2 regions of the Paenibacillus sp. J22FR5 genome follow, and region 1 is predicted to be linked to the other one. Evidence: predicted binding sites of a transcription regulator. Region 1 holds the regulator's gene; the other holds the start of a gene.
The links. The regulator NrdR, encoded in region 1, represses ribonucleotide reductase genes. The targets are predictions, from matches to a motif close to AACACNATATATNGTGTT.
Positions count from the first base shown of each region.

Region 1 (7,342 bases):
AGATATGGACAGGCAAAAATATTGTAACAAGCTGAACCGGGAAACATGTTTAGCTGCGATGGGGTATCAAGTGATTTCGTTTTCTTATGAATAAGCGGTTTAATGCGAAAATAAATCAATCTCAACCTAATTTCAGAACATTCATACAAAATACTGCGAAAATGCATCATCCCCCCTAATTCCTTATGATTTGTATGACATCGACGCAAGTTCATGTATTTTTGCAGGATATGACCACAATACAGCCAAATTCAAATAAAATTGCTGCACTTTCGCAGTATCTCCATCAAGAAGGCATTCGTTTTGTTCCCGCCAGAATACTTCCCTCCGTCAAAATCGGCTATACGCTCTCAGTTTTATCCCTTTCTAATTGACATTAAATTTCAGGGATGATATAAAGTTAGTGTATAGCACTCACAGCGTGCGAGTGCTAATGACTCATCTAACACATACCCTGTTACATATCGAAAGGAGATCTATCCGTGGAAAAGAAACAGTTTCAAGCCGAATCCAAGCGTCTTTTGGAAATGATGATCAATTCGATTTACACACAACGCGAAATCTTTCTAAGAGAGCTTATCTCCAACTCCAGCGATGCGATTGACAAAATTTATTACAAAGCACTTACAGACGACTCGCTCGTTTTTGACAAAGATAGCTACTTCATCAAAATTACGGCTGATAAAGAAAATCGTATCCTAACTATCCGCGATACGGGTATCGGGATGACGAAAGAAGATCTTGAAAACAATTTGGGGATTATCGCGAAGAGCGGCTCCCTTGCCTTTAAGAAAGAGAACGAAAGCAAAGATGGGCACAACATTATCGGTCAATTCGGGGTAGGCTTCTATTCCGCATTCATGGTGGCTGACCACATTGCGGTAACTAGTAAGGCCCTTGGAAGCGACACGGCTTACAAATGGGAATCGGATGGCGCTGACGGTTACACGATCGCTCCAGCAGAGAAGGATTCCGTCGGTACGGAGATTGTCCTCTCCATCAAACCGAATACAGAAGATGATAACTACGACGAATACTTAGACGAATATCGCCTCAAAGCAATTATCAAAAAATATTCCGACTTCATCCGCTATCCAATCAAAATGGATATCACTGGCAAACGTCTGAAAGAAGGCAGCGAAAGCGAATTCGAGGACTATCAAGAAGAGCAGCATGTGAACAGCATGGTGCCGATCTGGAGAAAGAACAAAAGCGAGTTAACGCCTGAGGATTACGAGAAGTTTTACCATGAGAAGCACTATGGCTTCGACAAACCGCTTAAGCACATTCATGTGAGTGCAGATGGCGCGGTGGTTTACCAAGCGATCCTATTTATCCCGGAAAACATGCCTTATGACTATTATTCCAAGGAATATGAGAAAGGCTTAGAGCTTTACGCAAACGGCGTTCTCATTATGAATAAATGCGCCGACCTGCTTCCTGACTATTTCAGCTTCGTCAAAGGGATGGTTGATTCCGAGAGCTTGTCGCTCAACATTTCCAGAGAAATGCTGCAGCATGATCGTCAGTTGAAGTTGATCGCCAAAAACATTTCCAGCAAAATTAAAGGCTCGCTGCAAAGCCTCCTGAAGGACGAGAGAGAGAAATACGAGCAATTCTACAAGTCCTTTGGCAGACAGCTTAAATTCGGTGTATACAGCGACTACGGCACGCATAAAGAGCTTCTACAGGATCTGTTGATGTTCTCTTCCTCCAAGGAGAAACAACTTGTCACATTGGACGAGTATGTATCGAGAATGCCAGAAGACCAGAAGTACATTTACTATGCTTCCGGTGAGTCGATGGAAAGAATCGATAAGTTGCCGCAAACCGAGCTTGTGACTGATAAAGGCTACGAGATCTTGTACTTTACGGATGATATCGATGAATTCGCCATCAAAATGATTATGACCTACAAAGAGAAAGAATTTAGATCTGTTTCGAGTGGGGATCTCGGTATTGATGTCGAGGATAACCAAAACGATTCCGAGTCTGACAAAAAGGAAAATCAGGATCTATTCGACTACATGAATGGCTTATTGGCTGGCAAAGTGACGAGCGTAAAAGCGTCCAAGCGCTTGAGAAAGCATCCAGTATGCTTATCAACGGATGGCGATGTCACCATCGAGATGGAAAAAATCTTAAACGCGATGCCGAACAACCCGAATGTGAAAGCCGAGAAGGTACTGGAAATCAACGTCAACCACGACGTTTTCGCTTCCCTGAAGGACGCTTTCGAGAAAGATAAAGAGAAGTTGAACCTGTACACTGCACTCTTGTACAATCAAGCCCTCTTAATCGAAGGCCTGCCGCTGCAAGATCCGGTTGAGTTCACCAACGATATCTGCAAAATCATGGTATAAATAAAGTAAAGCACTGCAACTTCATCGTTGTAGTGCTTTTTTTTGGGGGTTAGGCAGGATCCGAAGGAGAAATAGGTTCCGTTTTTTCACAGGTTAGGACGGCTTTTGTACCCGAATAGACATATGCGAGTAAGCGGTCTTGATCGATACCAAGCGCTTCCGCAACCTTCATAATATCCAATTGACAAGAAATTTTACTGGATTTAGGGCTATTGACGGACATAGGATTCAACCATCCTTCGAATTAATGTAATTGATAGCAAGTCAAACCTAACCTGTGATATAGTTTTCATATAAGCGGTTATCGGTACGATAAAGGCAAAATCACTGAAAAGTGATGACGCAAATCTATAGGGACTACATTGGCACTTCTGTCTTCTGTCCAGTATGTCAGCCAGCTACCGCCTCCATCCGATAATTGCAGTACGACAAAGGAGGAAACAGATTGGTAAATAAAATAGTCATTGACGGCAATATGAGCTTAGATGTGAAGCAATTAATTGATAACTTGCATCTTCCTGAAAGTGAAATTCTGGACATGTTCTCCTTTACGTTTGATAACAACGTATTAACCCCTGATGAAGCTATTCGGTTTATTCATTTTCTTCGCAGTGAACTGGACAAACGTACTCAATAAACGAATTATGCCTTATCGATTACAAAAATACAGTCGGTTGATGTCAATAGAATAATTTTTTTTAAAATGTTCATGATGTGGCGTCATTATTGGCTTCGCCGTCATGAAACAGCAAAAGACAGCGGGACACCCGCTGTCTTTTGCTTATTTTTTGTCAGATTTCGAAAAAAAACAAATCAATTCGTGTCAGCATTATACAACCTTATTTATCCCGGAGTAATCCGGTGTCATGCTTTCCCAATATTTGCGTTAACTCCTTTAGGAACATGTTGATGTCCTTAAATTGCCTGTATACAGAGGCGAAGCGAATGTAGGCCACTTCATCGACGGGGTACAATTGTTCCATCACAATTTCACCAATGCCTAGGCTATCTACTTCAGCATGAGCTGTTGTGCGAAGCTGCATTTCAACTTCAGACACGAGCATCTCCAGTCGTTCCATGGAAACCGGTCTTTTTTCACAAGCACGAATCAAGCCACGTAAAATTTTCTCACGACTAAATTCTTCCCGGCTTCCATCTTTTTTAATCACAATTAATGGTGTTTCTTCTACCATTTCAAAAGTTGTGAATCTTCTTGCACATTTCTCACACTCTCGCCGACGACGAATCGATTTATTCTCATTGGCGGACCTGGAGTCAAGCACTTTCGTACCAGAATGGTCACAGAACGGACATTTCATTCGCTTTCCTCTCCTTTCTCTCTTGGAAATTTGGAAATTTCATTACCATATGTTACATGTCTTGAAGTTTCGAGATCTGCACACAATAGATTTACCAACCGACAAGGAGGTGAACAGACATGAGTTCAAACAATACTTTAGTCGTTCCACAAGCTAATGCAGCCTTGGATCAGTTGAAATACGAAGTAGCTCAAGAGCTTGGTATTGCTATCCCACAAGATGGCTATATGGGCAACATGACTTCTCGTGACGCTGGCTCTATTGGTGGTAGCATTACTCGTCGCCTGGTACAAATTGCAGAACAATCTCTAGCAGGTCAATTCAAGTAATCTTGAATTAACCAGGCTCGTGACGACTCTGCCACACAGGAAGCATTGGACTCTTCGCTCCCCCGGGAGCTAGTCCAATGCTTCTTTGTATGCTGACAAAGCAGCTTTTTCAGCACCGTTCCATTGCTCCGTGTAAAGCTTCGTATATTTCTCATAGTAATAGAGAACTCGTTGTACATAATGTCGAGTTTCGCCAAAGGGAATATCACGAATCGTCGATTCAGAACCGTCCCAAACCCCATTGTTTTTCCATTTATTCACATTACCTTGACCTGCATTATAAGCGGCAATGGCGTAGACCAAATTCCCATTATAATGCTTAATCAGCCAATTTAAATACCATGATCCCAAATAAATGTTGATATCAACACGAAGCAAATCTTCTTGCGTATGGGGCCCTAAATTCGAGGATTCTACAATCCAATCCGCGGTATCAGGCATAAGCTGCATCAACCCCAATGCCCCTTTGCTTGATTCTAAATGATATTTATAATTCGTTTCCACACGTATAATGGCAGCAATCAGAAACGGATCTATATTGTGTTTCGCCGCGCTTTGCCTAATCTCCTGCTGAAAGTAGATGGGATATAGCTTTCTTCCTATAATTGCGCTATTCATGAAGAGGATCATGACAAAAACGATAAGCAGAAGTGCGAACATTCGTTTTTTACGAAAGAACGTCATGCTAATCCCTTCCCTACCCAAAACCGCTCTACCCTCATGTTGGTTTCTTCCCATGTCCCGCTATTGTCGATAACGATATCCGCCAACTTCTTTTTCTCCTCGATCGACATCTGCGCATCAAGCCTAAGCTGTGCATTCTCTGCCGACAAGCCATCTCGCTTCATAAGTCGTTCCACTTGCAAGTGACGAGGAATATAAACAACCATAATTTCCTGAAACATCGAGACCAAATTCGATTCTATAAGTAAAGGAACATCAACCACAACCAGCTTGGTGGGGTAGTCCCGTTCATACGATGCCATCTGTTCACGCATCCTTGCGCGAATAGGGGGATGAAGCAGTCCCTCCAGCTGCTTACGCGCTTCTGGGGATCCAAAGATAATTTCACCTAGTTTTTTGCGTTGTAGAGAGCCATCTGATCCAATCACAGCTTGTCCAAAATGTGCAGCAACCTGTTCAAGAACAGGGCTGCCAGGCTCGACAACATCACGAGCAATCTGATCTGCATCGATTAAAAGGGCGCCACGGCTAACCAGCATGAGGCTAACCGTGCTTTTTCCACAGGCAATGCCTCCTGTTAAGCCGATATTCATAAGCTTCTCTCCTAAACGTTCATAGATGATGGATTATAACATTTTCAAAAGTCCCATGACAATAAGAACACATCCTGGAAGGATAGAAAGCTTTTTCATCCAGGGCATCTCCGCATATCGAAAGCCAATCCGTAAACCTACAGCAAGTAAGGATCCACTTGAAATGGAAATGACAGAAGCCGTTAGTAACGGAACGAAGCCGATTAAAGCAGCTCCTATTCCCGCTCCGAAAGCATCTAAAGACAGGGCTAGACCAAGTAAAGTTGCCTCAGAGGCTGAAATATTGCCAGACTTATCAACATCCGCGATGGATGGAGTTCGCAATATTTGAATCACAAGGCCAAAGCGTTTCAGTTCAATATTGAGTATCTCTTTCGTTCTCTGCAAGGTGTCAAAGGTCACTGGTTCCACATAGCCTGAGTTACGAATATCCGCATAAGGCATTGAGCTGAGGCTGATGGCTCCATGATCATCTGAGACAGCTGCCAGCTCTTGTTGCGCTTGGTTTTTCTGCCCTTGTCGCATTTGGATAAGAGCCCAAATACCGATTCCGATTAGTATAAGTGCGCCAATTCGTTTCGCGAACGAGGGTGACATGAAGGAAGACATAAGAACGCCGATCTGCATCGAAGTGAAAATGATGATACCAGACCAAAGCGAAATAATCCCAATGGATATAAGGGGTATACGGATTTTGCGTAACCCATACATAACGCCAACACCGAATCCATCCAAAGAAACCGCAAATGCCAAAATAAGCAGAGAAATGACAGGAAGCATACAAACCCTCCTAAGCGTTTTACCTGTAAACGAGCATTGCGAGCTCATTATCTAGGCTAAGTACTCCATATCATATGGGGAGGGTACGCTTCACGTGCCTATTTCTCAGACTTCTTTCGTGACCGCTTGGGCTTCAGTGGTTGACATGTCAAACAAATGTGAGTTCCTCGGCCGCCAACGACGGTCTTCATAATCTCATTTCCACATGTTTTGCAGGGCTGTGATTGTCTGCCATAAATGTTCAATTGATGTTGGAAAAGGCCAATTTCACCTTGACCATTCACATACGATTTGATCGACGAACCTCCTACTTCAACCGAGTCTTGAAGGGTGCGAATAATCGATTCATGCAGCAGGACTAGCTCCTTTTTACTCAAAGAGGAAGCTTCCCGTTCAGGATGAATCCCAGCTAGAAAGAGGGACTCGTCTACATAAATATTCCCGATCCCCACAATATATGCTTGATTGAGCAGCAGCGGTTTGATCTTCGTAGAACGATGGGCAATCACCTCTCGAAAAGCCTCAAAGGTGAACGCCTCATCCAGCGGCTCAAGACCGAGCTTAACCAGCGGAGGCTGCGTAAGCTCCTCACCCTTAGGAAACAGATGCATCGTTCCGAATTGCCGCACGTCCTTGTATCTAAGCTCACTCTCATCCGTAAAACGAAACAACACATGCGTGTGAGGCTCAAGCGGATCATCGCCTGCATACAAGCCGTACCGGCCTTCCATCCGCAGATGGGAGACCATTACATAATCGGTGAGAATGAATCGAAGAAACTTGCCTCTTCGTTCAATGGTTTCGATCGTTTGACCTTGCAGCAGCGTTTCAAATTGCTGAATATCGTCAGGCTTTTGAATAATACGAGGCAGCCTAACTTGAACATGGGCGATTGTTTTCCCAGTAATTAATTGATTTAACGTTCGTTTGACGGTTTCAACCTCGGGTAGCTCAGGCAAGGTGTTCACCTCCTTCTTGGTGTTGGGAGCAGCTCACACGGATGGCACCCTATTACTTGGCGTCATACCAAGTAAGGCCGAAATCCACGTCTGCACGCAGGGGAACATCCAGCTTCAGAGCAGCCGCCATAACTTCTGGTACGAGCTGACGCATCGTCTCTAATTCATCTTCAGGGACTTCAAATACGAGCTCATCGTGTACTTGAAGCAGCATGCGGCTCTTCAGCCCTTCTTTTACCAATCTGTCCGCCATTTGAACCATAGCGAGCTTAATAATATCTGCGGCTGTCCCTTGAATCGGTGTGTTCATCGCAG
Region 1 is NZ_JCAUAN010000001.1:191,322-198,663, reverse strand. Features, by position in the region: partial or broken gene AC58P7_RS00810 (hypothetical protein) at 1-91, shown strand, start outside; gene htpG (molecular chaperone HtpG) at 483-2,363, shown strand; gene AC58P7_RS00800 (hypothetical protein) at 2,413-2,586, opposite strand; cyclic di-GMP riboswitch class I at 2,671-2,769, shown strand; gene AC58P7_RS00795 (hypothetical protein) at 2,809-3,000, shown strand; gene nrdR (transcriptional regulator NrdR) at 3,203-3,682, opposite strand; gene AC58P7_RS00785 (alpha/beta-type small acid-soluble spore protein) at 3,802-4,011, shown strand; gene AC58P7_RS00780 (lytic transglycosylase domain-containing protein) at 4,081-4,695, opposite strand; gene coaE (dephospho-CoA kinase) at 4,692-5,288, opposite strand; gene AC58P7_RS00770 (MntP/YtaF family protein) at 5,322-6,068, opposite strand; gene mutM (DNA-formamidopyrimidine glycosylase) at 6,167-7,027, opposite strand; gene polA (DNA polymerase I) at 7,080-7,342, opposite strand, start outside.

Region 2 (7,342 bases), on a different contig from region 1:
AGACGGCTTTGATGGACAAGAATAGAATCTCCAAAGCGTTCTTGGATATGTATGGAGCTTCGAATCAGCTGGAGCAACTGCGTGTTGTATCGACTAGAGGGTCTGAAGCGTTCAAAAGCGTCGAAGCGATTCAATCGCTGTCTGCTACTTATACGAATAAAGTGACCTACCCGAATACGAATTTCGCTAAAGACTTGCAGGTTGTGACGAAGCTGTTAGCAAGCAAGTCAGGAACCCGACTGTTCAATATAGAAGTGGGTGGTTTTGATGATCATGCCGATGAGAAGCTGCAGCATGAGCGCACGCTGACGCAGGTGGATGAAGGGCTGACGGCTTTCTATCAGGATTTGGAAGCACAAGGGCTGCAAGATCGTGTAGCTGTGATGGTGTTCTCAGAATTCGGACGACGTGTTAAGGAGAACGCAAGCGGTGGAACAGACCACGGGACAGCGGCACCGATGTTCGTCATTGGCGGCAAGGTGAAAGGCGGTCTGTATGGAGCCTATCCGAATTTAAGTAAATTGGACAATGGTGATTTGAAATATGAAGTGGATTTTCGCTCCGTGTATAGTACGTTAATTGATTCCTGGTTACAAGGTGATACAGCGACTGTACTGGGCAAATCCTATGAGAATTTGAAGTTTATCTAAAAGAAAGAGGTGCGCTGTTGGAACTTGCGGCAATCTCAGATCATATTGGAGAGAATTTGAAAATTCTCTTCGTTGGTTATAACCCGAGTATCCGTTCAGGCGAAACGGGACATCATTATGCGAATCCTAGTAATCGATTTTATCGGATTCTTCATCAAGCGGGTATAACACCACGGCTCTATAAGCCGCAGGAGGACGGCGATTTGCTGCAAATCGGCTACGGTTTCACAAACATTGTGGCACGTCCCTCATTGACAGCAGCGGAAATCACCGCAGAGGAGTACAGGGAGGGCAGACGTATTTTAAAAGAAAAGATTCAGACCTATCGCCCTAAGGTGGTTTGCTTCGTCGGGAAGGGTGTTTATGAGCAATATAGCGGCCGCAGAGGCATACCTTGGGGGAGTCAACCGGATCCGATGGTAGAGGGCGTTATTGATTATGTGTGCCCGTCTTCAAGTGGACTTGTTCGGATGAAGCTGGAGGAAATGATAGCGATTTATCGTGGGATTCTGCCTAGTCTCGGATAACCGGTTTGAGGTTTTACTTGATGCTTGAACAGAATATTGCTATCATAGCCATAATACAAAAGCAAAGGTGTGGTCACTCATGGGAAACAGGGCCTATAACTTTAACGCAGGGCCTGCGGCTTTACCGCTCGAAGTACTTCAGAGAGCGCAAGAGGAGTTTGTTGATTTTAAAGGTATTGGCATGTCCATCATGGAAATTTCTCACCGTAGTTCGGAATATGAGCAAGTGCACAATGAAACACAAGAATTATTGAAGCGTATTTTCGGGATTCCGGCTGGATACCAAATTCTCTTCTTGCAAGGTGGGGCAAGCTCTCAATTTGCAATGATTCCTATGAATTTCTTGAGAGCTGGTCAAGTAGGCAGTTACGTACTAACTGGCGCATGGGCTGAAAAAGCAGTTCAAGAGGCTGCACTGTTCGGCGAAGTTGCCATCGCAGCAAGCTCCAAGGAGCAGAAGTTCATGAAAATCCCGGATTTGAGTGAGATTAATCTTCACGCGAATTCCGCTTATCTGCATGTGACTTCCAACGAAACGATTGAAGGTGCGCAGTTCCAGAGCTATCCGGATACAGGAAACGTTCCTTTGATTGCCGATATGTCTAGCGATATCTTGAGCCGCCCAGTCGATGTGTCGAAGTTCAGCATGATCTATGCAGGAGCACAGAAGAATCTTGGACCATCTGGTGTGACTGTTGCGATTATCAAGGACGATTTACTCGTCGATCTGCCAAAAACAATTCCAACTATGATGCGCTATGAAACGCATAGCAAAAACAACTCCTTATACAATACGCCGCCTGCTTATTCCATTTATATGGTGAATCTCGTATTGAAATGGATTGAGGAGCAAGGCGGATTAACGGTAATTGAGAAGAACAATGTAGAAAAATCAGGCCTTATTTATCGTGCGATTGATAGCAGCAATGGCTTCTATCGCGGACCTGTGGATCTTGGCAGTCGTTCTACAATGAATATTACGTTCCGCTTGCAAGATGAAGAGCTGGAGAAGAAGTTCATTAAAGAAACGGAACAGCAAGGATTTGTCGGATTGAAAGGTCACCGCAGTGTTGGCGGTTTACGTGCTTCAACGTATAACGCTGTACCTTACACATCGTGTAAAGCACTTGCTGATTTCATGACGGATTTCCAACAACGCAACAGCTAAGAAAATGAATGGAGCTATTCATGGCACCCTCGTGTGCGCGTGAATAGCTTTTTTTTGTTGGAGGCATGAGTTATCGATTGGAGGGTTTGGACGCCTGTAGAGGGTCTCTGGGAAGGTTTAAAGAGGGTTGTTAAGGTGGAATCTGAAACTAGATATAGTGGGAGCTCATAGTCCTAGGCATTTCGACATTTTCGAAAAAATCAAGTAAAAATCGAAAATATTTTTTCGAAACCTAGCGAGCCACGTCCCGTCTAGGTTTAGGTCTTTTTGGGGTGTCAATAGGCCGTTTTGCTCGTTGACAAACACAATATATTGATATAAATTTGAATCTATCAACTAGATGTCGTGATAAAAAGCGCGTTGCGAGATTGCTAGAAGAAAGCTCAAATAGAGCTGGAAATGTAGTAAAACCGCAGGTTTTCGGCTTTTTTGACCGCGTACGGCGTAGCTAAGAAAACGCAGATTCTGTCGATTTAGGTTTAGCTTCTTCCATGAATAACTAACGATAGAATACGAATGTTCACTACATATAGGTTACCCGCAAGTGATGGCACAAGAGAGAGAATTGAGAACGATAGGAGACGGAAGCTATGTTGATTGCTTACGATTCGAAGACTGGAAATGTTCGCCGATTTATTGCGAAGCTTCAAATGCCCGCGGTTCAAATTGAGGAAGCGATGACAATGGACGAGCCATTCGTGCTTGTAACGTATACAACCGGCTTTGGTCAAATTCCACCCAAGGTAGCTTCATTCCTAGAAAGCAACTCTTCTCGTCTCCAAGGCGTAGCAGCTAGCGGTAATCGCAACTGGGGAGACGGCTTCGCCAAAAGCGCAGATACGATCTCAGCGCTCTACGATGTTCCCGTTTTAACCAAATTCGAATTATCTGGCACCAAAAATGATGTAGAACGATTTGTTCAGGGGGTACAAGCAATTGCGGCACATTGAACTTAATAATGAATTAATGCAACGAGGTACGGATGGTTTTTTCCAATTAGAGAAGGATAAAGAAGCTGTTGAAGTATTCATGAAAGAAGTCCACAGCAAAAGCCTCACATTCCCCGATACCTCTTCCAAGGTTCGTTATATGATTGACAATAACTTCTATGAGAACGTTTATGAGAAATACACAGAAGCTGAAGTTAACAGCGTTTATCAAGTGGCACATGACAATCAATTCGAGTTCGCTTCGTATATGGCAGCTTCGAAATTTTATACAGATTACGCTTTGCGCAGTGATGATAAGACGTTATATCTTGAGCACTTCCCTGATCGCGTAGCGATTGTTGCCCTTTACTTGGGACGCGGAAACGCGGAGACGGCACGAGTACTCGCTGTGTCTATGATGGAGCAACGTTTACAGCCAGCGACACCTACATTCCTAAATGCAGGAAAAAGTCGTCGTGGTGAATTGGTATCCTGCTTCTTGCTCGAAATGGATGATTCCTTAAATTCCATCAACTATGTGCTAGCGACGTGTATGCAGCTTTCCAAAATTGGCGGCGGTGTAGCCGTGAATTTATCAAAGCTCCGTGGACGCGGTGAAACGATTAAAGGCGTTGAAGGCGCGGCAAAAGGTATTATTCCAGTACTTAAGCTTATGGAAGATGCGTTCTCCTACGCGGATCAAATGGGTCAACGCAAAGGCTCAGGCGCGGCGTATTACAACATTTTTGGCTGGGATGTTATGGAGTTCCTAGATAGCAAGAAAATTAACGCAGATGAGAAATCTCGTTTGAAAACTCTATCCATTGGACTTATTGTACCTAATAAGTTTTATAAGCTGGCGGAGGAGAACAAGCCTTTACATATTTTTGCGCCTTATACCGTGCTTCAAGCCTATGGCAAACATATGGATGATCTTGATATGGATGTTATGTACGATGAACTCTTAGCGAACCCAAAGGTAAAAAAGAAAGCTGTCATGAGTGCGCGTGATATGCTGACCAAAATTGCGACAACCCAACTGGAATCCGGTTATCCATATATGATGAACCGTACGAATGCGAATAAGGATCACGCGCTCAAAGAGATCGGGACGATCAAGATGTCCAATCTCTGTACCGAGATTTTCCAACTGCAGGAAACTTCGGAAATTAATGATTATGGCCAAGAAGATACGATTCTTCGCGATATTAGTTGTAACCTAGCTTCCATGAACATTGCGAACGTAATGGATCGTAAAAAGCTGCGCGAAACTGTTCACGAAGGCATGATCGCCTTAACTTCGGTGAGTGATATGACGACGATTAGCAATGCACCAGGTGTTGCCAAAGCGAACCGTGAGCTGCATTCTGTTGGTCTAGGTGTCATGAACCTGCACGGTTATCTATCCAAAAACAAAATCGCTTATGAAAGTGACGATGCGAAGGATTTCGTTCGTACGTTCTTCGCAGCAATGAACTTCTATTCCATCGAGAAAAGTATGGAGATTGCCAAAGAATCCGGTCAATCATTTGAAGGCTTTGAGCTATCCGAATATGCGAATGGGAATTATTTTACCCGTTATACAGAGACCGATTACCGCCCTGTGTCGGATAAAGTGAAAGCTTTATTCGAAGGCATGCCGATTCCGTCGCCAAGCGATTGGAGAGCGTTACAAGAGAGCGTTCAGAAGCACGGTCTGTACCATGCATACCGTTTGGCTGTAGCGCCAACACAAAGCATCTCATATATTCAGAATTCAACGTCCAGCGTCATGCCGATTGTTGAACCGATTGAGACGCGTACGTATGCGAACTCAACAACGTATTACCCGATGCCATTCATGGCGCGCGACAATTTCTTCTACTATAAATCCGCGTATCAAATGGATCAGTTCAAGATTCTTGATCTCATTTCGGAGATTCAAACGCATGTGGATCAAGGGATTTCGACCATTTTACACGTAAACAGTGATGTTTCAACAAGACAACTTGCCAAATTATACCTGTATGCGGCACACAAAGGACTTAAATCGCTCTACTACACACGAACCAATCAGCTATCCGTTGAGGAATGTGTAAGCTGCTCGGTATAATGAGGAAGGGGATACCCATTCATGACAAGTGCACCAACCATTAATAAACCCATCGTCAAAAAAGCGGTGAACTGGAACCGTCCTGATGACGATTTTACAATTACATTTTGGAATCAAAATATTATGCAATTCTGGACGGATGAAGAAATTCCGCTGTCTGACGATAAAATGTCCTGGATTACACTAAGCCCCGTAGAGCGTGAGCTCTATATGAAGGTGCTTGGCGGTCTGACTTTGCTTGATACGATGCAAGGCGGCGTAGGGATGCCAAAGATTCTTGAGCATGTAGATGGGCTGCAGCGCAAAGCTGTGCTCAGCTTCATGGGGATGATGGAGCAAATTCACGCGAAGTCGTACAGTTCGATTTTTACTACACTTTCTACGACAGAAGAGATTAACGAGCTGTTCCAATGGGTGGAGCGCAATCCACACTTGCAGTTTAAGGCGAATAAGATTTCACATTACTATGAAAATATTACAACGACCAAAGAGCTGTATCTCGCGATGGCTTCGTCTGTTCTGCTGGAAAGCTATTTGTTCTATAGCGGTTTCTATTATCCGTTGTATTTGGCTGGTCAGGGTAAAATGACGAGCAGCGGCGAAATCATTGACTTGATTTTGCGAGATGAGAGCATCCACGGCTTGTACATCGGTGTGCTCGCACAAGAGGTGTACGCGGAGCTAAGTCCCGCTGAGCAGGACGAGGCGTATGCGACGCTGTGTGCGCTGCTGAAAGAGCTTCATGCGAATGAAGAAGGCTACACAGATAGCTTGTACGGACCACTAGGACTAGCGGACGATGTGAAAGCATTCTTGCGCTACAACGCGAATAAAGCGTTCATGAACTTAGGTGTTGAACCGATGTTCCCGGAAGAGGACATCAACCCGATTGTATTGAACGGACTGAGCACGAAGACGAAACAGCATGACTTTTTCTCCAAAAAAGGGAATGGGTATGTGCGTACGATTCACGTTGAAGCTTTGACGGATGATGATTTCGTGTTTTAGGCTTATTCGTACCAGTAATAACATGCAGTTGCACAACCCCCCCTCACATAAGTTGAGAGGGACCAGCCAAGAACTCGTACAGCCTGTTTTTTCGAAAACAGGCTGTACGAGTTCTTTGTATTAGGAGGAGTGGGGTCGTGTGCATAGATTCTTCTATTGCCACTATCCCCATTGCTCAGTTAGCATTCATAGAGCTATATTCTGAGCGAGTGGGGTCGTGTGCATAGATTCTTCTATCGCCACTATCCCCATCGCTCAGTTAGCATTCATAGAGCTATATTCTGAGCGAGTGGGATCGTGTTCATAGATTATTTTGTCGCCACTATCCCCATCGCTCAGTTCAGCATTCTTAGAGCTGCATTCTGAGCGAGTGGGATCGTGCACATAGATTCTTATATCGGCACCTTTACAGCGTAACAATGTTATGTTACATTAAAAAGTGAAGGAGGGATGTACGTTGGAAGAGGATTTAATATCGAAAAAAGAGCTTTTAGAGCTAACGGGCATATCTTATGGTCAATTATACCGCTGGAAACGTAAAAACTTAGTTCCTGAGGAATGGTTTATTCGGAAATCCGCATTTACTGGTCAGGAAACGTTTTTCCCGAAGGGACAGATGCTCGCTCGCATCGATAAAATTTTAAACATGAAAGATGATTTATCCCTGGACGAACTCGCAGATGTATTCTCTATCGTTCCAAGTGATATGAAAATAGATAAAATAGAGTTAATGAAACGAAACATTGTTTCTCTACAAACGATTGACTATGCGTCTCCATTTTTGGGTACCACATCGGTTTATAGCTTTGAACAAACGTTGTTTCTGTTCCTGTTAGAAGATTGCTTACGATCCGGTGAGTTAAGTCTCGATGAAGGCAAGCACTTGCTTCTGACGATGAAAGAGCAGTATGCCAAATTCGAAGGAAAGCCCTGTGATTTGATTTTTATTCGTAAGATGGGCTTAACGG
Region 2 is NZ_JCAUAN010000043.1:26,266-33,607, reverse strand. Features, by position in the region: gene AC58P7_RS31005 (DUF1501 domain-containing protein) at 1-650, shown strand, start outside; gene AC58P7_RS31000 (mismatch-specific DNA-glycosylase) at 668-1,177, shown strand; gene serC (3-phosphoserine/phosphohydroxythreonine transaminase) at 1,257-2,345, shown strand; gene nrdI (class Ib ribonucleoside-diphosphate reductase assembly flavoprotein NrdI) at 2,936-3,295, shown strand; gene nrdE (class 1b ribonucleoside-diphosphate reductase subunit alpha) at 3,282-5,366, shown strand; gene nrdF (class 1b ribonucleoside-diphosphate reductase subunit beta) at 5,388-6,374, shown strand; gene AC58P7_RS30975 (YhbD family protein) at 6,832-7,342, shown strand, end outside.
Region 2: the regulator NrdR is predicted to act here: its motif matches at 2,647-2,664, upstream of nrdI (class Ib ribonucleoside-diphosphate reductase assembly flavoprotein NrdI).